DNA from 2 places in the Streptomyces sp. NBC_01485 genome. Region 1 is predicted to be linked to the other one. Evidence: riboswitches for the same ligand, from Rfam matches in the RefSeq annotation. Region 1 holds a riboswitch; the other holds the start of a gene.
The links. Region 1 has a riboswitch for S-adenosylmethionine ahead of OG352_RS11400 (aminotransferase class V-fold PLP-dependent enzyme). Riboswitches for the same ligand answer to the same signal wherever they lie in the genome.
Positions count from the first base shown of each region.

Region 2: linked by a shared signal. The riboswitch ahead of thrC (threonine synthase) and the one ahead of OG352_RS11400 (aminotransferase class V-fold PLP-dependent enzyme) in region 1 are both predicted to bind S-adenosylmethionine.

Region 1 is NZ_CP109435.1:2,465,515-2,470,412, forward strand. It holds gene OG352_RS11395 (Lrp/AsnC family transcriptional regulator) at 278-559, shown strand; gene OG352_RS11400 (aminotransferase class V-fold PLP-dependent enzyme) at 578-1,951, opposite strand; SAM riboswitch class IV at 2,106-2,222, opposite strand; gene trpD (anthranilate phosphoribosyltransferase) at 2,297-3,361, opposite strand; gene qcrB (cytochrome bc1 complex cytochrome b subunit) at 3,538-4,898, opposite strand, start outside.
Region 2 is NZ_CP109435.1:4,237,837-4,242,734, forward strand. It holds gene groL (chaperonin GroEL) at 1-248, opposite strand, end outside; gene OG352_RS19345 (cold-shock protein) at 643-849, opposite strand; gene OG352_RS19350 (MoaD/ThiS family protein) at 1,313-1,588, opposite strand; gene thrC (threonine synthase) at 1,707-2,996, opposite strand; SAM riboswitch class I at 3,015-3,162, opposite strand; gene OG352_RS19360 (glucosyl-3-phosphoglycerate synthase) at 3,338-4,282, shown strand; gene OG352_RS19365 (alpha,alpha-trehalose-phosphate synthase (UDP-forming)) at 4,391-4,898, shown strand, end outside.

The DNA of each region.
Region 1 (4,898 bases):
TCCGCGGGCTCGGAGAACTCCGCGACACCGTTCTCTTTGAATTCCTCGAGAATCAGATAAAGAACTCCGCGCAACGACAGTTGACCGGCCTCGTGGAATTACCTGAAGAATTCATGGTGGGCGGCAAGCGGATACGCCCGATTCGCACCGTGTTGGGCCGGCAGGCGGCCGGCGGAGAGACCCCGGCGGCCGATCCCTGTCCGCCTTTGGTGAGCCACGGCTCACGTCATAGAGTGAAGCCCGCCCAGTTCCGGCCCCCCGAGGGAGAGAACCAGCCGTGATCACCGCGATCGTCCTCATCAAGACCAGCGTGGACCGGATCCCCGAGATCGCCGAGCGGATCGCCTCGCTGGAGTCCGTGAGCGAGGTCTTCTCCGTCACCGGGACCTACGACCTGATCGCCATGGTGCGGGTGAAGCAGCACGAGGACCTGGCGGAGGTCATCCCGGGCAGCATCAGCAAGATTCCGGGGGTGGAGGGCACGGACACGCACGTCGCCTTCCGTACGTACTCGCAGCACGACCTGGAGGCGGCGTTCGCGATCGGCCTGGACTCCTGACCGCCGGCTCCTGACCGCCTACACCGCCGGGACGCAGCGGCCGCCTTCCGTCCGGTACTGCCACTGCGCGCCCTCGGCGACCAGTTCCCGCACCGCGTCGACGAAGCGCTCCACGTGCTCGTCGGGGGTGCCGGCGCCGAAGCTGACGCGGATCGCGTTGAGGGACTTCTCGCCCGGGGCCGCCTCGGGGGCGCCGCACTCGCCCTGGGTCTGCGGGTCGCTGCCCAGCAGGGTGCGGACCAGCGGGTGGGCGCAGAAGAGGCCGTCGCGGACGCCGATGCCGTACTCGGCGGAGAGGGCGGCGGCGAAGTGGGAGCTGTTCCAGCCCTCCACGACGAAGGAGAGCACGCCGACCCGCGGGGCGTCGTCGCCGAACAGGGACAACACCCTGACCTGCGGCACCTCGGCCAGGCCCGCCCGGACCTTCGCGATCAGGTGCTCCTCGCGGGCGACCAGTGTGTCGAAGCCGGCCTCGGTGAGCGCCTTGCAGGCCGAGGCGATGGAGTAGGCGCCGATCACGTTCGGCGAGCCGGCCTCGTGGCGGGCGGCGCTCTCGTGCCACTCCACGTCCACTCCCCCGTCCGCGCGCCGCGTGACCTTGCGGCTGGCGCCGCCGCCCGCGAGGTACGGGGCGGCCTCGACCAGCCAGTCGGCCCGCCCGGCCAGGACGCCGGAGCCGAACGGGGCGTACAGCTTGTGGCCGGAGAAGGCGACCCAGTCGACGTCGAGGTCACGGACGGAGACCGGGTGGTGGGGGGCCAACTGGGCGGCGTCCAGGACGATCCGGGCGCCGTGCGCGTGGGCGGCGGCGGCCAGTTCGCGGACCGGCCACAGCTCGCCGGTGACGTTCGAGGCGCCGGTGACGCAGACCAGGGCCGGGCCGGAGGGGTCGCGGTCGGCGAGGGCCCGCTCCAGGGTCTCGACGGCCTGGCGCGGGGTGCGCGGGGCGTCGAGGCAGGTCACCCGGGCGTCCTGCCAGGGCAGCAGCGAGGCGTGGTGCTCGGTCTCGAAGACGAAGACCTGGCAGTCGGCGGGGAGCGCCCGCGCCAGCAGGTTGAGGGAGTCCGTCGTCGAACGGGTGAAGATCAGTTGGTCGTCGGGGCGGCAGTCGAGGAACTCCTCGACCGTGCGGCGGGCGTTCTCGAAGAGGTCCGTGGAGAGCTGGGAGAGGTAGCCGGCGCCCCGGTGGACGCTGCCGTAGTACGGGGCGTACGCCGCCACGTCGTCCCAGACGCGCTGGAGGGCGGGGGCGCTGGCCGCATAGTCGAGCGCCGCGTAGGTGACCTCGCCGCCCGTCACGAGCGGGACGGTGACATCCCGGCCGAGAACGGGCAGGGGTGCACAAATGGTCCGGGCGGAGACAGCGGTGGAGGCAGCACTGGAGACAGACATGACGGAACTCCCGTGAGAGGAAGGAGGAAACGGCGCGGCGGCCGGAAAAGGGGTGTGCGGAGGCGGGGCGGTAGCCCTATCGCATTCGCTTGCTCACGGAAGACTCCCTCGAGACCCAGGACCCCTGGACTGCGTCCGCTCGACGAGCGGGAGGGGTCCGCGCTTGCCGTAGACCTCACTGCCTACGACCTGGTCTTCACCCGGGGCACCCCGCCACGGACGGAGGGTTGCCGGACAGTCGGCCGGGGCCTCATGACTGTCACTCATGACCTGGTACAGGAACGTACGTGAAGTGATCGCGATCCCGCAACCCGTGTCCGGATCACGGGACCGCGCCACCGCCGGCTACGCGTTGCTGGCGGCCACCCAGCGCTCCAGGGACCGCTTGGCCGCGCCGGAGTCGATCGACTCGGCCGCCCTGGCCATGCCGGCCCGGAGCTGCCCGGCCAGCGTCCCGGCGCCCGGGTCGAGCGCCACGAGCGCCGCCGCCGAGTTCAGCAGGACGGCGTCCCGCACCGGGCCCGTGTCGCCCTCCAGGAGACGGCGGGCCACCTCCGCGTTGAACGACGGGTCCCCGCCGCGCAGGGCCTCCACCGGGACCAGGTCGAGGCCGACGTCACGCGGGTCGAAGGACTCCTCGGTGACCTTGCCGTCGCGGACCACCCACACCCGGGAGGTGGCCGTCGTGGTCAGCTCGTCCAGGCCGTCGTCGCCCCGGAAGACCAGGGACGAGTTGCCGCGCTCGGCGAAGACGCCCGCGACGACCGGCGCCATGCGCGGGTCCGCGACCCCGACCGCCTGAGCGCGCACCTTCGCCGGGTTGGTCAGCGGGCCGAGCACGTTGAACACCGTGCGGATGCCCAACTGGCCGCGCGCGGCGCCCACATGACGCAGCGCCGGGTGGAACTTGATCGCGAAGCAGAAGGTGATCCCGGCCTCCTGGGCCACCTCCGCCACCCGCCCCGGCGCCAGCTCCAGATTGACGCCGAGCTTCTCCAGGACGTCCGAGGCGCCGGACGCGGAGGACGCGGCCCGGTTGCCGTGCTTGACGACCGTGGCGCCCGCGCCGGCCACGACGATCGCCGACATCGTGGAGATGTTGACCGTCTTCGCGCCGTCGCCGCCCGTGCCGACGATGTCGACGGTCGGCCCCGGCACCTCGATCAGGTTGGCGTGCTCGTACATCGCCCGGACCAGCCCGTTGATCTCCTCGACGGTCTCGCCCTTGGCCCGCAGCGCCACCACGAACCCGGCGATCTGCGCGTCGGTCGCCTCGCCGCGCATGATCCGGTCCAGCGCCCAGAACGTGGCGTCGGCGCCCTGGTCGCGGCCGGACAGCAGACCGTTCAGCACCTCGGGCCAGGAACGGCCCGCCGCGGTGTCGCCTCCAGCGGGGGTCACAGCGCTCATAGCCGCTCCTGTGTCTGTCGTCGTGTGTCGTCATGTGCCGTCACGGTCATGTGTCGCCAGGACAAAGTGACCTGTGAACCCCACCCTATCCAGCCCGTGGGCACGGCAAAGGGCCCCGTCCGAAGACCGGACGGGACCCTTTGGGGTTGGCGTGGCGACGCCTGGTGATCAGGTGATCAGTGGTGGCCGTGGCCGCTCGTGATCTCCTTGTACTCCTCGACAGTCGGCTTCGGGATCTGCTGGTCCTCGCCGAAGTACGCCCCGCTGATCTTGGCGCGGAGCTTCTCCTTGCCCGTCACCTTGCGCTCGACACCGTTCTCGTCGACCGACGGGCCGATCGCGGCCGGCGCGTACTGCTCGTGCGCGGTGAGGGTGTGCAGCTGCTCCTGGCTGAGCGGCTCGTGGATCTCGATGAACTCACCGTGCGGCAGGCGCTTGATGGTGCCGGTCTCCCGGCCGTGCAGCACCTTGTCCCGGTCCCGGCGCTGCAGGCCGAGGCAGATCCGCTTGGTGAAGACGTACGCGATGACCGGTCCGACGAAGAAGAAGATCCGGACGAACCAGGTGATCGAGTTGATCGACAGGTGGAGGTGGGTGGCCCACAGGTCGTTGCCACCGGCGACCAGCGTGATCATGTACATCGTGACCCAGGCGACGCCCAGCGCCGTACGGGTCGGCGCGTTGCGCGGGCGGTCCAGGATGTGGTGCTCGCGCCTGTCGCCGGTGATCCACGACTCGATGAACGGGTAGGCCGCCAGCGCGGCGAGGACCACACCGAACAGGACCAGCGGGATGAACACGCCCAGGACGAGCGTGTGACCCCAGAGGTTGATCTCCCAGCCCGGCATGAAGCGGATCAGACCCTCGGCGAAGCCCAGGTACCAGTCGGGCTGGGCGCCGGTCGACACCTGGTCCGGACGGTAGGGGCCCATGGCCCAGACCGGGTTGATCTGCGCGATGGCCGAGATGACCGCGATGACGCCGAAGACCAGGAAGAAGAAGCCTCCGGCCTTGGCCATGTACACCGGCAGCAGCGGCATGCCGACGACGTTCTTGTTGCTCTTGCCGGGGCCCGCGAACTGCGTGTGCTTGTGGTAGAAGACCAGGATCAGGTGGCCCACCATCAGGCCGAGCATGATGCCCGGCAGCAGCAGGATGTGGATCGAGTAGAACCGCGCCACGAAGTCGTGGCCCGGGAACTCCCCGCCGAACAGGAACATCGAGATGTACGTGCCGACGATCGGCATCGACAGGATGGCGCCCTGGGTGAAGCGGACGCCGGTGCCGGAGAGCAGGTCGTCCGGGAGCGAGTAACCGGTGAAGCCGGTGAACATGCCCAGGACGAACAGCAGGAAGCCGAACAGCCAGTTGATCTCACGCGGCTTGCGGAACGCGCCCGTGAAGAACACGCGCATCATGTGCACGAACATGCCGGCGAGGAAGATCAGCGCCGCCCAGTGGTGGATCTGCCGGATGAGCAGACCGCCGCGCACGTCGAACGAGATGTGCAGGGTCGAGCTGAACGCCTCGGACATCA
Region 2 (4,898 bases), 1.8 Mb from region 1:
ACGTCGTCCGTCTTCTTGGCGACTTCCTTGACCAGCTCGGCGCCGATCTTCTCGTACGGGTCCTCGAGCTCGATCTCCTTGGCGATGGAAACACCATCGTTGGTGATCGTGGGGGCGCCCCACTTCTTCTCGAGGACGACATTGCGGCCCTTGGGGCCGAGCGTCACCTTCACGGCGTCCGCGAGCTGGTTCATGCCGCGCTCGAGGCCGCGCCGTGCCTCCTCGTCGAACGCGATGATCTTGGCCATGTGAAGTGGTCCTCCCGGACTGGGGTGGATTGCTCCGGACCGTGCTGGCGCCCGCGACGGACGGCTCGCCGGCCTCGTGGTTCCTTGCCCCACCTGGCCTGCGGGCCTCACCGACCCGATCCTCGTTGTCACTCTCACCTGCAGAGTGCTAACGCCAATGATTAGCACTCGACCATGCCGAGTGCAAGCGGCTCGAGGCAATCCGCAGGTGAACAACGGTCCCGGCAAGGGTCCCGACAACAGTCCCGGCAAGGGGCCCGGCCGGGGCTTGGAGACGACCGCCCCGGGCACGACTGAAGGGCCCGTACCCCGGGAGGTACGAACCCTTCAGCGATATGCGGACGTACAGACATGCGGACGTACAGAAGAACGACGCTGTCAGTCGGCGCGTGCTTCAGCCGGTCGCAAGACGGACCATGTCCGCCTGCGGCCCCTTTTGGCCTTGCGAGATCTCGAAATCGACCCGCTGACCCTCTTCCAGGGTGCGGTAGCCGTCCATCTGAATCGCGCTGTAGTGGACGAATACATCCGCACCACCGTCGACCGCGATGAAGCCGTACCCCTTCTCCGCGTTGAACCACTTGACGGTGCCCTGAGCCATGCCTAACTCCCCTATTACTGGCCCTTGCACAGATCCGCACTTCGCGGATCCGGGTCAGACCTCACCCCCCACACGATTGGGGGCGTGCGCCGGAACGCGTCGACCGCGGCCGAATGTATCTGTCCAACTGCCCTCTGCAACAGGTCACTTGGACGAGAATTCTGGACGTGCGAGATCCGGAATGTGGCGAGAATTCGCCAGAACTCAGGGCAAGTCGGGCCCCGCAAAAGCCACAAAAGCCACGAATGAGGCGCGCACTTTGGCTGCTTCTCATCGGGCGGTGGGCAGAAACAAAAGGCTCCGGATCTCTTGATCCCGACCCGGTTCCCCAACTGTACCGCGCTCAACCACACTGAATTGCCCCCTCCGCTTCTATCGCGGAGAGGGCAATTCGATGAACTCTCGGTAATCGCTGTTACCGACGGTTACTACCGGCGGGTACTGACCGACGGTCAGTGACCATTCAGCCGCCGGCGACAGCCGGGATGATCGAAACGCCGGCGCCGTCCGGAGTCGCCGTGTCGAGCCCCTGCTCGAAGCGGACGTCGTCGTCGTTCACGTACACGTTGACGAACCGCCGCAGCTTGCCCTGGTCGTCCAGGACCCGGGCGGCGATCCCGGTGTGGTTCTTCTCCAGATCGGAGATGACCTCACCGAGGGTCCCCCCTTCGGCCGACACCTCAGCCGCGCCGCCGGTGTAGGTGCGGAGGATGGTCGGGATGCGGACAGTAACGCTCATTGCTGAGACCTCCGGTCAGGGAAACGCACCTAGGGGCGCGGGACTGGGTGGAATCTGCGGCTACCGCCGCGTGGGCGCGACAAGCCCTCACCGGCCCGCAGACGAACAACGACGACTGCTACACGAGCCCGGCTTCGCGGAACGACTCCAGGTTGGGACGGATGGTCGCCGTGAGCCCGGTCCCGGCCACCGCGTCGAGCGTCTTGAGACCGTCACCGGTGTTCAGGACGACCGTCGTGAGCGTCGGATCCAGCAACCCGCTCTCGATCAACTTCCGCGTCACGCCGACGGTCACCCCACCCGCCGTCTCCGCGAAGATGCCCTCGGTCCGGGCGAGCAGCCCGATCGCGTCGACGACCTGTTCGTCGGTCACGTCCTCCACCGCCCCGCCCGTCCGCCGCGCGATGTCGAGGACGTACGGCCCGTCCGCCGGGTTGCCGATGGCCAGCGACTTGGCGATGGTGTTCGGCTTCTGGGGGCGTACGACGTCGTGGCCCGCCTTGTACGCGGCGGACACCGGCGAACACCCTTCCGCCTGCGCGCCGAAGATCTTGTACGGCCTGTCCTCGACGAGCCCGAGCTTGATCAGCTCCTGCAAGCCCTTGTCGATCTTCGTGAGCTGCGAACCGGAGGCGATGGGGACGACGAGCTGGTCGGGGATCCGCCATCCCAACTGCTCGCAGATCTCGTACGCCAGCGTCTTCGAACCCTCGGCGTAGTACGGCCGCAGGTTGACGTTGACGAAGCCCCAGCCCTCGCCGACCGGGTCGCCGATGAGCTCGGAGCAGAAGCGGTTGACGTCGTCGTAGTTGCCCTCGATGCCGACGAGGTCGCCGCCGTAGATCGCGGCCATGACGATCTTGCCCTGCTCCAGGTCGTGCGGGATGAATACGCAGGAGCGGAAGCCGGCGCGGGCAGCGGCGGCGCCCACCGCGCCCGCGAGGTTGCCGGTGGAGGAGCAGGAGAGGGTGGTGAAGCGGAAGGCGCGCGCGGCCTCGATGGCCTGGGCGACGACGCGGTCCTTGAAGGAGTGCGTCGGGTTGCCGGAGTCGTCCTTGACGAAGAGCTTGCCGGCGTCGACGCCCAGCTCGCGGGCGAGGTTGTCGGTCTGGACGAGCTTGGTCCAGCCCGGGTTGATGTTCGGCTTCTCCGCCACGTCGGCCGGGACGGGCAGGAGGGGCGCGTAGCGCCAGATGTTCGCGGGGCCCGCCTCGATGCGCTTGCGCAGCTCCTCCGTGTCGTAGGAGGAGAAGTCGTAGGCGATCTCGAGGGGGCCGAAACACTCTTCGCAGGCGAAGACCGGGCCGAGGGGCACGCGGTGACCGCACTCGCGGCAGCTCAGCGCGGCGGCGGGGCCGAGGTCGACGGGCGTGGGTTCGGTGGTGCTTCCAACAGTCTGCGCAGCCATGTGAGGCGAGGCCCTTTCTCCTCATCTTCCTCACGACGCATCTCGCCGTGAGACGGATTTGGCACCTTCCCGAGCCGGGAGCCTCGCCGCGCGAACGCGGACAAGACCGGCTGGAGGGTTGCCGGGGCTTCATCGGGCCGTATCCCTCTGCCCCTCTGGATGAGCGGTATGAAGTTGTGAACGACGGCGACCTCGGACATCGGACATGCGATGGTCATCCGCGTTGTTCAAGACTGTAACCGAAGGCCAGGACAGTTGAGATAGTCGTCCGAACCGCGAGATGGATCACACGGTCACCTGCCGTGCACCTGCTGTGATCACGACGTGAGGAGCCGCTGACCGTGCTGGAAGAAGTCGAACGCTGGCTGGCCGCCCGCTCCTGGTCCGTGACCGATCGCCCACTGCACCGGATCATGGCCGCGAAGCGCGCCACGAACCAGTCGGTGTCCGTGGTCCTGCCCGCGCTGAACGAGGAGGCGACGGTCGGTGACATCGTCGCCGTGATCCGTCACGACCTCATGCACCAGGTTCCGCTGGTCGACGAGATCGTCGTCGTCGACTCGGGATCGACCGACCGTACGGCGGAGGTCGCGGCGGCGGCCGGCGCGCGTGTCGTGCACCGGGACGCGATCCTGCCCCGGATCCCGGCCGTGCCCGGCAAGGGCGAGGTGCTGTGGCGGTCGCTGCTGGTCACCACCGGGGACATCGTCTGTTTCATCGACGCCGACCTGAGGGAGTTCTCCTCCGACTTCGTCTCGGGGATCGTCGGCCCGCTGCTCACCGACCCGGGCGTGGACCTGGTCAAGGGCATGTACGACCGTCCGCTGGGCGGTGCGGCCGGTCAGGGCGGGCGGGTCACCGAGCTGATGGCCCGGCCGCTGCTCAACATGCACTGGCCGCAACTGGCCGGGTTCGTGCAGCCGCTCGGCGGCGAGTACGCGGCCCGCCGCAGCCTGCTGGAGCAGTTGCCCTTCCCCGTCGGGTACGGCGTGGAGCTGGGCATGCTGGTCGACGCGCTGCACCTGGTGGGGCTCGACGCCCTCGCCCAGGTGGACGTCGGGGTGCGCAAGCACCGGCACCAGGACGGCCAGGCGCTGGGCCGGATGGCGGCGACGATCTACCGCACCGCGCAGCTCCGGCTGGCCCGCGGGCACATGATCCGTCCGGCCCTCACCCAGTTCGAGCGCAGCGCGGACGGCTTCGCGCCGCGCACGTACTCCGTGGACACCGAGGAACGGCCGCCGATGGCGGAGATCACGGAGTACGCGACCCGCAAGGTCGCCTGAAATGTCACACATGACCCCTCATCTGTAACACTGTGCGGGGCTGTATACAGCCCCGCACAGTGCGCGACCGTACGTTTGAGCGGTTCCCGACCGGGCTAGGTTGGGCGTATGGCTTCCACGCACGAAACTGCTGCTCGGGGTGGAGAGGTGCTGGTCGCGTCCAACCGCGGTCCGGTCTCCTACGAGGTGCGCGAGGACGGCGCGCTGCACGCGAAACGCGGGGGCGGCGGGCTGGTCTCCGGCCTGTCGGCCATCGGCCCCGACGTGGGCGCCCTCTGGGTGTGCGCGGCGCTCTCCGACGGCGACCGGGAGGCGGTCCGGCGCGGGGTCGGCGAGGACGGCGTACGCATGCTGCCCATCCCGGCCGGCGTGCACGCCGACGCGTACAACGGCATCGCCAACTCCGTCCTCTGGTTCATCCACCACCTCCTCTACCAGACCCCTCTGGAGCCGGTCTTCGACGCGGAGTTCCGCCGCCAGTGGGCGTCGTACGAGGCCTACAACCGGGCGTTCGCCGAGGCGCTGGCTCAGGAGGCGGCGGACGGGGCGGCCGTCCTCGTCCAGGACTACCACCTGTGCCTGGTCCCCGGGATGCTCCGCGAACTCCGCCCCGACC